Regions from separate parts of the Aminobacter sp. MDW-2 genome, predicted to be linked through region 3. Evidence: riboswitches for the same ligand, from Rfam matches in the RefSeq annotation. Region 3 holds a riboswitch; each other region holds the start of a gene.
The links. Region 3 has a riboswitch for cobalamin ahead of H5P29_RS01275 (ribonucleoside-diphosphate reductase subunit alpha). Riboswitches for the same ligand answer to the same signal wherever they lie in the genome.
Positions count from the first base shown of each region.

Region 1: it holds a riboswitch for cobalamin, as region 3 does, so the genes downstream of both, H5P29_RS15475 (CbtB-domain containing protein) here and H5P29_RS01275 (ribonucleoside-diphosphate reductase subunit alpha) in region 3, are expected to answer to the same signal.
Region 2: it holds a riboswitch for cobalamin, as region 3 does, so the genes downstream of both, H5P29_RS10130 (ABC transporter substrate-binding protein) here and H5P29_RS01275 (ribonucleoside-diphosphate reductase subunit alpha) in region 3, are expected to answer to the same signal.

Region 1 covers NZ_CP060197.1:3,162,831-3,166,100, forward strand. The annotation lists gene H5P29_RS15465 (DUF1624 domain-containing protein) at 1-753, opposite strand, end outside; gene H5P29_RS15470 (gamma-glutamylcyclotransferase) at 875-1,564, shown strand; cobalamin riboswitch at 1,632-1,829, shown strand; gene H5P29_RS15475 (CbtB-domain containing protein) at 1,864-2,040, shown strand; gene H5P29_RS15480 (CbtA family protein) at 2,057-2,833, shown strand; gene cobU (bifunctional adenosylcobinamide kinase/adenosylcobinamide-phosphate guanylyltransferase) at 2,826-3,270, shown strand, end outside.
Region 2 covers NZ_CP060197.1:2,065,193-2,068,462, forward strand. The annotation lists gene H5P29_RS10125 (nucleotidyltransferase family protein) at 1-873, shown strand, start outside; cobalamin riboswitch at 994-1,185, shown strand; gene H5P29_RS10130 (ABC transporter substrate-binding protein) at 1,452-2,501, shown strand; gene H5P29_RS10135 (iron ABC transporter permease) at 2,563-3,270, shown strand, end outside.
Region 3 covers NZ_CP060197.1:252,109-255,378, forward strand. The annotation lists gene H5P29_RS01275 (ribonucleoside-diphosphate reductase subunit alpha) at 1-1,242, opposite strand, end outside; cobalamin riboswitch at 1,352-1,564, opposite strand; gene H5P29_RS01280 (peptidase domain-containing ABC transporter) at 1,640-3,270, opposite strand, start outside.

The sequences.
Region 1 (3,270 bases), 2.9 Mb from region 3:
CGGGAAGAGCTGGGCGAAGAGCCAGACCAGCGAGATCATCACCGGCTGGTGAATGAGGTAAAAGGCAAGGCTGTGGCGACCAAAGAAGGAGAGGGGGCGCGACCAGGCGCCGGGCTGAAGCCGCGCCATCTTTTCGATCAGGCCTGCCCTGAGCGCCAGTCCGGCGACGCCGATGCCAGCCAGCACCGCGCCGAAGAAGGGGAACAGCGGGACGAAATCGTTGGAGCGCGGGTTGGCGGTGGAAAGGCCGATCCAGACCAGGGCCGGGTGATTGAACGCCTCCGAGCGCAGATAGTGGGGTGCTACGATCACCAGAGCAGCGGCGATCAGCGTCAGCACCGGCGGGACGCGCAGGAAGGCAAGGCCAAGCACGCTGGCGAGCGCGATATGATGCAGGATGCCGAAGAAGATGAAGGTGTCTGGCGTGGCGAACCAGGTGGCGACGGTGATCGCTAATGCCGCCGCTGTCACCATGGCGAGCCGCCTGAAATAGCCGGGCCAGCGGATGCCCTTGGCATGTGCCAGCACCAGGCTGGCACCGACGAGGAACAGGAAGCTCGAGGCGATGCAGCGCGCGAACAGCTTCCAGTTGCCATAGGCGGTCATGCCCGGATCGGCATAACCGAAGAATTCGAGGTCCCAGGCGAAGTGGTAGATCGCCATGGCGATCAGGGCTACGCCGCGGGCGATGTCGATGACCGATACGCGCCGAGAAGGTGCTTTGATCTGGTCGGGGTCCGGTTGCATCGTCATGTTGTTCGCTTCTGCGTTTTCGGGTGTTGCAGCGCCCATGCAGCACTATCATGGTTGAAGCGGGGCGGAAGAGAGCAGAACTGTCTGTCGTGCACAGGGTTAAGCAATTGATGGGGCGGGCATGAGCGGACGAAAGATGGCGCTGACCGAGGAGCTGGTGGCGCGTTGCCATCGCGAGGTCGCTGACACGGGCCCCGACCCCGATGCGATGCATCTCGACGACGCCGACTATGAGGTGATGATCGACGAGACGCTTGCCGCGCGTCCCGGCAATGGACCGTTGTGGCTGTTTGCCTATGGATCGCTGATCTGGAAACCCGAGGTGGAGCACACCGACGAAAGGGTGGCGCTGGTGCGCGGCTGGCACCGTTCGTTCTGCATCAACATGACCCGCTGGCGCGCCACAAAGGCTGAGCCTGGACTGATGATGGGCATGGATCGCGGCGGCCAGTGCAAGGGCGTGGCGCTCAGGCTGACGGACGGCGACCGCCGCGAGCAGCTGGACAAGCTGTTTCGCCGCGAGATGACGCTGAAACCCTCCACCTACAAGCCGCGCTGGCTGAAGCTCGCCACCGATGAAGGTCCGTTGACCGCGCTCGCCTTCGTCATCAACCGCAAAGGCCACGCCTATGCCGGCGCGCTGGGCGAGGACGCGGTGGCGGAGCGACTGGCGACGACCTGCGGCCATTGGGGTTCGGCTGCGGACTATCTCTATAATGTGGTCAGCAACCTCGAGCAGCGGGCGATCCACGATCGGCATCTGTGGCGGCTCCAGCATCTGGTGGCCGAGCGAATCGTGGCCCGCGGATGATCGCCGGAACGCCGCTTTCGAGCGCGGCGGCGTCGGAATTTGGTTTGCCGCCCAAGCCATTTGTTTCTATAGTTGCGGCGTCGTCGGTTCCGTTACGGAATCAAGAGGGAATGCGGTAAGGGCCATTTGAAGGTCCAAAGCCGTGGCTGCCCCCGCAACTGTATGCGGTTAGCTCTCCCCAAATGCCACTGAAGCTTGCTTCGGGAAGGCGGGGAAGGGTGCCGATCCGCAAGCCAGGAGACCTGCCGGCGACAGGCACTTATCTCTGTGCCCTCGGGTGGAGGGCGAAAGGACTTGTGATGAACACTGTTTCTGCTCTCGGCACCGACGTCTCTTCGCCGTCGCGTAGCATGCAGCTGGCGCTTGCCGCGCTGCTCGGCCTTTTCGTTGTTGGCTTCCTCGGGTTCTCGCATATGGACGTGGTGCACAACGCTGCCCACGACTATCGCCACTCGATGGCTTTCCCCTGCCACTAACCAAGGCGATCCAACAATGTCCATCTTCAGAAACGTCGTGTTCATCGCGGCGATCAGCGGGCTATTGGCAGGCGTGGTCCTTGCCGCACTCCAGACCTATGCAACCGTCCCGCTGATCCTCAAGGCGGAGACCTATGAGAACGCTGGCGGTGGCCATGAGCACGCCGCGGCACCAGTTGCCGGCACTGAGGCGACCGCCCCTGCGGCCGGCGCCGAAACCACGGCGGCACAGACTGCGGCGCCAGCCGAAGAAGAAGCCTGGGCTCCGGCCGACGGCGCTGAACGTTTTGCCTATTCGGCGCTCGCCAATATCGTCAGCGGCATCGCTTTCGGCCTGATCCTGGTCGCCGTTTCCGAGTTTGCCGGTGGCATCGCCAACTGGCGCCAGGGCGTGTTCTGGGGCTTTGCCGGCTTTGCCGTGTTTACCCTGGCTCCCGGTCTAGGCCTGCCGCCGGAGCTGCCGGCGATGCCGGCCGCCGATCTTGGCGCACGCCAGATCTGGTGGACGCTGACCGTCGTCGCCACCGCGGCGGGTCTCGCGCTGATCGCCTTCAAGCAGTCGCTGCCGCTGGCGATACTCGGTGTGGTGCTGATCGTTGCGCCGCACATCGTCGGTGCACCGCAACCGGAAAGCCACGAGTCGCCGATTCCAGCAGACCTGCACCACAGCTTCGTCGTCGCCGTCACCATCACCAATCTGGTGTTCTGGGTCGTGCTGGGTGCGGTGGCGGGCTACGTGCGCAACCGCTTCATGAGCGAGCCGGCGCCGTCTCTGAACAGCCGCCTTGCCTGAGAAGCTGACCCTCCTGCTCGGCGGCGCGCGCTCCGGCAAGAGCGCGCATGCCGAGCAACTCATCACCCATTTTTCTGCGCCGTGGACCTATGTTGCCACGGCGCAGGCTTATGACGACGAGATGCGTGAGCGCATTTCGATCCATCTGGGACGCCGTGGCGAGGGCTGGCGGACGCTCGACGCGCCGCTGGATCTGGTCGGCGCGCTCGCCAGCCTGCCCGATGGCGCGCCTGTTCTGGTCGACTGCCTGACGCTCTGGCTTACCAATCATCTGCTGGCCGATCATGACGTCGAGGCCGAATGTGCGGCGCTCGTCGAGGCACTGTCGCGTCCGCGCGGGCCGTGGTTCGTGGTCTCCAACGAGGTTGGGCTCGGCATCGTGCCCGACAATGCACTGGCCCGCCGTTTTCGTGACGATGCCGGCAGGCTCAATCAGA
Region 2 (3,270 bases), 1.8 Mb from region 3:
GATGAGGCGGACGACGCTGCGGTTTGGCAGCGCGCCACGCCGGCCTCCTTCACCAGTCTCGACGTGCTGGTCCCTTCGACCGCCGACCGGGTGACGCTGGCGATCGGCCATGGCGGCCTCGACGCTCATACCCACAGCGACTGGCTGGTCGACACAGCCTCGGCGATCCGCGCCGGCGGCGTCGACTGGGCCGTGCTTTGCGACGTCGTCGCCCGCAGGCACCTTGCCGTGCCGACGGCGGTGGCGCTGAGCTATCTGAAAGCAGAGATGTCGGTGCCGGTTCCCGACGATGTGCTGGAGCAGGTGGTCGACATGGCCGATCGCGCCGGCGCCGCCCGTATCGCTGCCTTGCTGCAGGCCAAGCCGCGGACCGACTTCAAGGGTCTGACCTGGCTGTCACGCGGTGTCGCCAAGCAGTTGCGCATGCGCAAGAAACGCGCTGTCCGTGAGCGCGAGCTGCCCGGCGTCGTCTGGCATGGTCGGCGCACACAGGCGGGCGATGGTGCGGGGCAGGTCACCCCGGCACTGGCGCAGCAGGTGCCGTTGCCGCCGGCGGCAGTTGGCGGTGCGCCTGCCGAGATCGACATTGTCGTGCGGCTGGACGTGCCGCCGGTGCGCCGTCGCATCGAGATGGAGCTGAATGGCGGCGAATGCCATTTCGCGCGGCTGCGCTATCGCAAGCTGGGTAAATCAGGCGGCCGGCTGACCTTGCGGTTTCGCGGTACCATCCGGCCAGACCAGGCGGATGGCGCGTTGGTGCTGTCGGCGCGGCCGTCGCGACAGTTCCGCGCGTGGGAGCATGAGCAGACGGTCGCCACCTATGGTGCGGTGCCGTTCCAGATCGTCTCGGTGACCGTTTCGCCGGCTCGCTGAGCCGGAGAACAGTTTGCGCTGCCTGCAGTTCCGCGCAACCTGGTCTCAGCATCGTCGCGGCTCAGGCAAATGCCGCCCTGTATAGTCCCGGATGGCAACTTGACTTTACCTTGGCCGTCGATAGGTTGGCGCCGTCATGGTCTTCCGCCGCGAGGTGGAAGCTAAGAGGGAATCCGGTGCGAAACCGGAGCTGTCCCGCAACTGTAAGCGGTGAGCCTATTGCCCCTGTGTCACTGGCATTCGTGCCGGGAAGACGGGCGACAAGGCTAGGACCCGCGAGCCAGGAGACCTGCCTGACAGAGTGAGATTCCGTGGTCGGGGTGTGCCACAGGAATGCCGGTTCCCGTCCGGAAGCCCGTTTGCGGCTTTCGCCAGGTCTGCATTTCCGCATCCCCGCCAGGGCAGTCAGAGGTTGGCGCGGCGATGTCGGGAAGAACGGTTTCCCCAGAATATCGAAAGTTTGGGCAGACGCATTTGTCGCCTGCTGCCGTGGCATCGCGCCTCTACCTATTGTCCCGGACGCCTTCCGGGCATGGCAACGCCAGGCGTTGCGCACCCCTTTCAAGCAAGGAGAGATCATGAACATCAGACATTGGATCCTTTGGCTCGGGCTCGCCGCGGCATCCGCCATTGGCCTTGCGCCGGCGGCCGCGGATAGCTTCACGGACGATGCCGGCCGAACGGTCGAGCTGGAACTGCCGATCAAGCGGGCGGTGATCTTCAACCGCTACGCGGTCGAGTTCGCCCGCGCCATTGGCGCCATCGACAAGGTCGTTGGCGTCGATGCCAGCACGATGCGGGATCCGACCTACTGGCCGCAGTTCAAGGAAGCCGACATTGTCGGCCAAGGCCAGACGCAGCCCAATTACGAGGCGATCGTTGCGCTCAAGCCGGACTTGGTCATCATCCCTCGCAACGGCGTCTATGAGGAGGCAGCCAAGCAGCTCGAAGCCTTCGACATTCCGGTGCTGGTCGTCACCGCCTGGGACACGCTGCAGCATGTCGAAAACGTCACATTGTTCGGCAAGCTGTTCGACGAGAAGGAAAAGGCCGATGCGCTGAACGCCTACTACACCAAGTACATGGACCTGCTGGCCGAGCGTCTGAAGGGCGTCGAGCGTAAGAAGGTTTATCTTGAAGAGGTCCGTGATCTCGTGACCGTCACGCCCGGCTCAGGCTGGCACGACATGATCGAGGCCGGCGGCGGCACCAATGTCTTCGGCGACATCGACATCAAGAAGGAGCCGTCGTCGCGCGGCAACGAAAACAGCTTCACCGTCGATCCCGAGGAGATCATCGCGCGCAAGCCCGACCTGGTGATCAAGCTGCAGCCCGGCTCCTACCAGACCATCCCGGAGGCAAAATTCGCCGAGAGCTGGAGGGCGATCGTCGCGCGCGAGGAAATATCAGGCACGCCGGCAGGGCAGGCGGGCGATGTCCGCCTGATCAACTACTACCTCGCCGGCGGCTCGTCCAAGGTCACCGGCGCGCTGCAGGTCGCCAAGTGGCTCTATCCCGACCTCTTCACCGACGTCGATCCCGAGGCTGCGATGAAGGAATGGATCGAGATCTACCAGGGGCTGCCGTTCCAGGGCGGCATGACCTACCAGGGCACAGCCTCCAACTGATCGACCAGCACGCCGCCGCCCGTCAGGCGGCGGCGTACCCTCTCAATCCGGAGCCTAGACCATGGACATCGCAAGCAGTGCCGGTTTGGCGCGTGGCCAATCCGACGGCATTTCCAGCCTCTACCACCGAGCCGGCTATCGCAAGGCGGCTGTCATCTTGTGGTCGCTGCTTGTGCTGCTGCTCGTCGCCGGCGGCGTTGCCATCGTCGGCATCGCCGAGACGGGGCTGGTGACGCTGCTCATGGTCATCCTGCAAAAGGTCTCGTTCGGTCATTTCGTCGCCGAGGTCGATCCGCAGCAGGCGCGGGTGCTCGTTCATCTGCGCCTGCCGCGCGTCGTCATGGCCATGGTAGCCGGTGGGTCACTGGCATTCGCCGGTGTTTTGATGCAGGCGATCACCCGCAATCCGCTGGTTAGCCCCTACACGATCGGCGTGTCCTCGGCGGCGGCCTTCGGTGCCTCGATCGCCATCATGTTCGGCATAGGCTTCAGCGCCGCCGGGCTCTATTTCGTGCCGCTGACGGCATTTCTGTTCGCGCTCGGCTGCGCCGTGCTGGTGTTCTCCATGGCCTGGCTGCGCGGCATGGGGGCACAGACGATGGTGTTGACCGGCATTGCCCTGATGTACCTGTTCAGCGCCATGACCGCAGCCGTGCAGTTCGTCGCCACCCAGGAGCAACTGGCCCGGGTCGTGCACTGGACGTTCGGCAGCCTGAACGGCATCGGCTGGGATGCGGTTGCCGTCTCTGGTGCGGCACTGCTGGTCGCC
Region 3 (3,270 bases):
GTGGGCGCCGAGGCCGCGCACCGGGGTCCAGTCATTGCCTAGCCCGCCGGAATATTTGGCCAACAGCGCATTGTCCTTCACCGCCTTGAAGATGCCGTCGAGATCGTCGGCGACGGTGGTGAGGAAACAGGACGACAATTGCGGGCGCAGCGTGCCGGAGTTGAACAGCGTTGGCGTCGAGGCCATGAAATCGAAGGACGACAAAAGATCATAGAACTCGATGGCGCGGCTCTCGCGGTCGATCTCGCGGCCTGCCAGGCCCATAGCCACGCGCATGAAAAAGGCCTGCGGCAGTTCGAAACGCTTGCCTTTGCTGTGCAGGAAATAGCGGTCATAGAGCGTCTGCAGACCCAGATACTGGAACTGCAGGTCGCGCTCGGGCTTTAGCGCGGCACTGAGCCTGGCAAGGTCGAAACGGCCAAGTTCGGGGTCGATCAATTCGGCCTTGATGCCGGTGGCGATGAAGGCGGGGAAATAGGTGGCATAGCGCTGGGTCATTTCGGCCTGGGTGGCCTGCTCAGACCTGGCCGAGACGAAGCTCAGTGCCTCGCGCCGCAACCGGTCCAGCAACAACCGGGCGCTGACGAAGGCGTAGTTCGGTTCAGTTTCGACAAGCGTACGGGCGGCCAGGATCGGCGCCAGCGAAAGCTCGTCGGCGGTGATGCCGTCATAGAGATTGCGCCTTGTCTCGGCCAGGATCGCATCCGCTGAGACGGCCTCGAGCCCGCTGCAGGCCTCGTCGACAATGCGGGCCAGTCGCGTCTCGTTCAGCGGTGCCAGGCCGCCGTCATCGGCCTTGACCTGGAGCGGCGGTGCGGCGACCTCGACCGACGTGACCTTGGCGGCAGCGCGTTCGCGGGCACGTTCCTCGCGGTAGAGCACATAGGCGCGGGCGACCTTGTGATGCTCGGAGCGCATCAGCGCCAGTTCGACCTGGTCCTGGATTTCCTCGATGTGGAAGGTGCGGCCGCTATCTGCCCGCCTGGTCAGCGCGGCGAACACCTGGCCGGCCAGTTCCTCGACGACGTCGTGGACGCGGCGCGAACCGGCGGCCACCGAACCCTCGGTGGCGAGAAATGCCTTGGTCAGCGCCACAGTGATCTTGATCGCATCGAACGGCGTCACCGCGCCGTTGCGCCGGATGACACGGTAGCCAGGTTCGGACGCGGTCTCGGAACCCTGGCTGAGAGCGGACGGAACGCTGTCGGTTCCGCTGGATTGAAGTGTAGAGGTCGCCGGCATCATCTTCCCCGATGGTTTGGGGGCGAAGGGCCTTGGGCGGACGCATGCCGGATTTCGGCCGGCGCAAGCCAGCAGAACGCAAGCGCACCACCGGACACCCCGCCCGTGGACGTTCAGACTCGATCGCGGCAGGTCTCCTGGCTCGCAGGTCATTGCTGCTGTCTGGCCTTCCCAGCGCCCATTGGCGCCAGTGGCACTACGCGACAGCAACTCACTGCTTACAGTTGCGGGGGCAGCGCCGGCATTGCGAAATCGCGCACCGGCTTCCCTCTTAGCTCCCGAGCTGGAATCAACTCGGAAGACCACGATGTCTACATATAGTATGACTGCCCGGCGTCGTGTCAACAGGTGGAAGAATCATTTCCACCCTCATCGACCGATCAACGCCGGCGGCCGATCAATCCCTGACGTAGTCGCGCCACAGCGCCTGATAGACCGGGCATTCGGCAGTCAGAGCCTCATGGCTGCCCGTGCCGACGATCCTGCTATCGTCGAGCACGACGATCATGTCGGCCGAACGCGCCGAAAAGAGATGATGCGTGACGATGATGACGAGGCGGTCGCGGCCGAAGGCCAGCAGTTCACGTTCGAGCGCCATCGCCGATTCGGCGTCGAGCGCCGAGGTCGGTTCGTCGAAAACGGCGATGTGCGGATCGCGCAGCACGGCGCGCGAAATCGCCAGGCGCTGGCGCTGGCCGCCGGAGAGGTTCTGCCCTGCCTGGACCAGTTCGGTGTCGATGCCTTTGGGCAGGCCGGCGGTGAACTTGTCGGCGGAGGAAAACGCCAGCGCCTTGTCGATCTCGTCGTCGCGAAGCGGGCGCGGCAGCGACGCCTGAAGGTTCTCGCGGATGGTACCCGAAAACAGCGACGTCTCCTGGTCGACAACACCTATGCGGCCGCGCAGCCAGCGCGGATTGTAGGCGCGGACGTCGATGCCGCCGATTGCCACCTTGCCGGCATGATCGCGCTCCAGTCCCAAAAGCACGCGCAGCAGGCTGGACTTGCCGGAGCCATTGCGGCCGACGATCGCCACGACGCCCGTCGCCGGCAGCACCAGGCTGACACCGTTGAGTGCCGCAGCCGTCGCCTCGGGATAGCGGAAGGTCAGATCCTCGACCGTGATCGGGCCGAAATCAGCAGCACGCAGCGCCGGGGCAACGATGGCGCGCTCCGGCTGGCGCTTGAGGAAAGCCGCGAGGGCCGAGACGGTGGCGCTCACCGAATGGAACTGGATCAGGATGCCGGCACTGGTCAGCATCGGCATGGTCGCCCGGGTGACGAGCAGCTGCAGCGCAAGCAGGCCACCGATCGTGAGATCGCCGCGCAGGATGCGCCAGCAGCCGACGAGGACGACGAGCAGCGTCAGGATCTCGCTCAGCAGGCCAAGCGTGAACGAATAGGAGTGCGAGAGGTCGAGTATGTGCCAGCGCGCCTTGATGGCTTCGGCCGACTTCGCGGACCAGCGCCCGATGAAGAAGCGCTCAACCGCATTCGACTTGATGCCGCGGATGTTGCCTACCGTTTCAGCGGTCGCCCCCTGCAGGGCGCCGTTGAGGCGGAACGAGCTGCGGCTCGCCTCGCCCAGCTGGGCATTGGTCTTGCGGGCAAAAACGGCGAAGATCAGGGCAACGACAAAGGCCAGCAGGCAGATGAGATAGTCGTAGTACAGCGCCACGGCGAACGAGACGGCAGCACCCAACATGGTGAGGAAGAAATTCGGCGCAGCGCTCAGCATGAAGGTGGCGACACGCTGGGATTCGTTGAGGAGGTTGATCGTGCTTCCGCCTGCGGATGCCGAACTCTCATAGGGGATGCGCATGAGGCGGAAGTAGATGCGTCTCGACAGCCGGGCGGTGAACCTTGCGTCCACGTCGTTGATCGGCGAGTTGTGCCAGCGTGAGGTCATGTGCCTGATAACCGCCGCCACGATGGCGATGGCGGCGAACTGGGTCGCTGCCCAACCGTCCTTGCCGACCATGACGCTGTCGACGATCTTCTGCGAAAGGATCGGAACCGTCACCGAGAGCA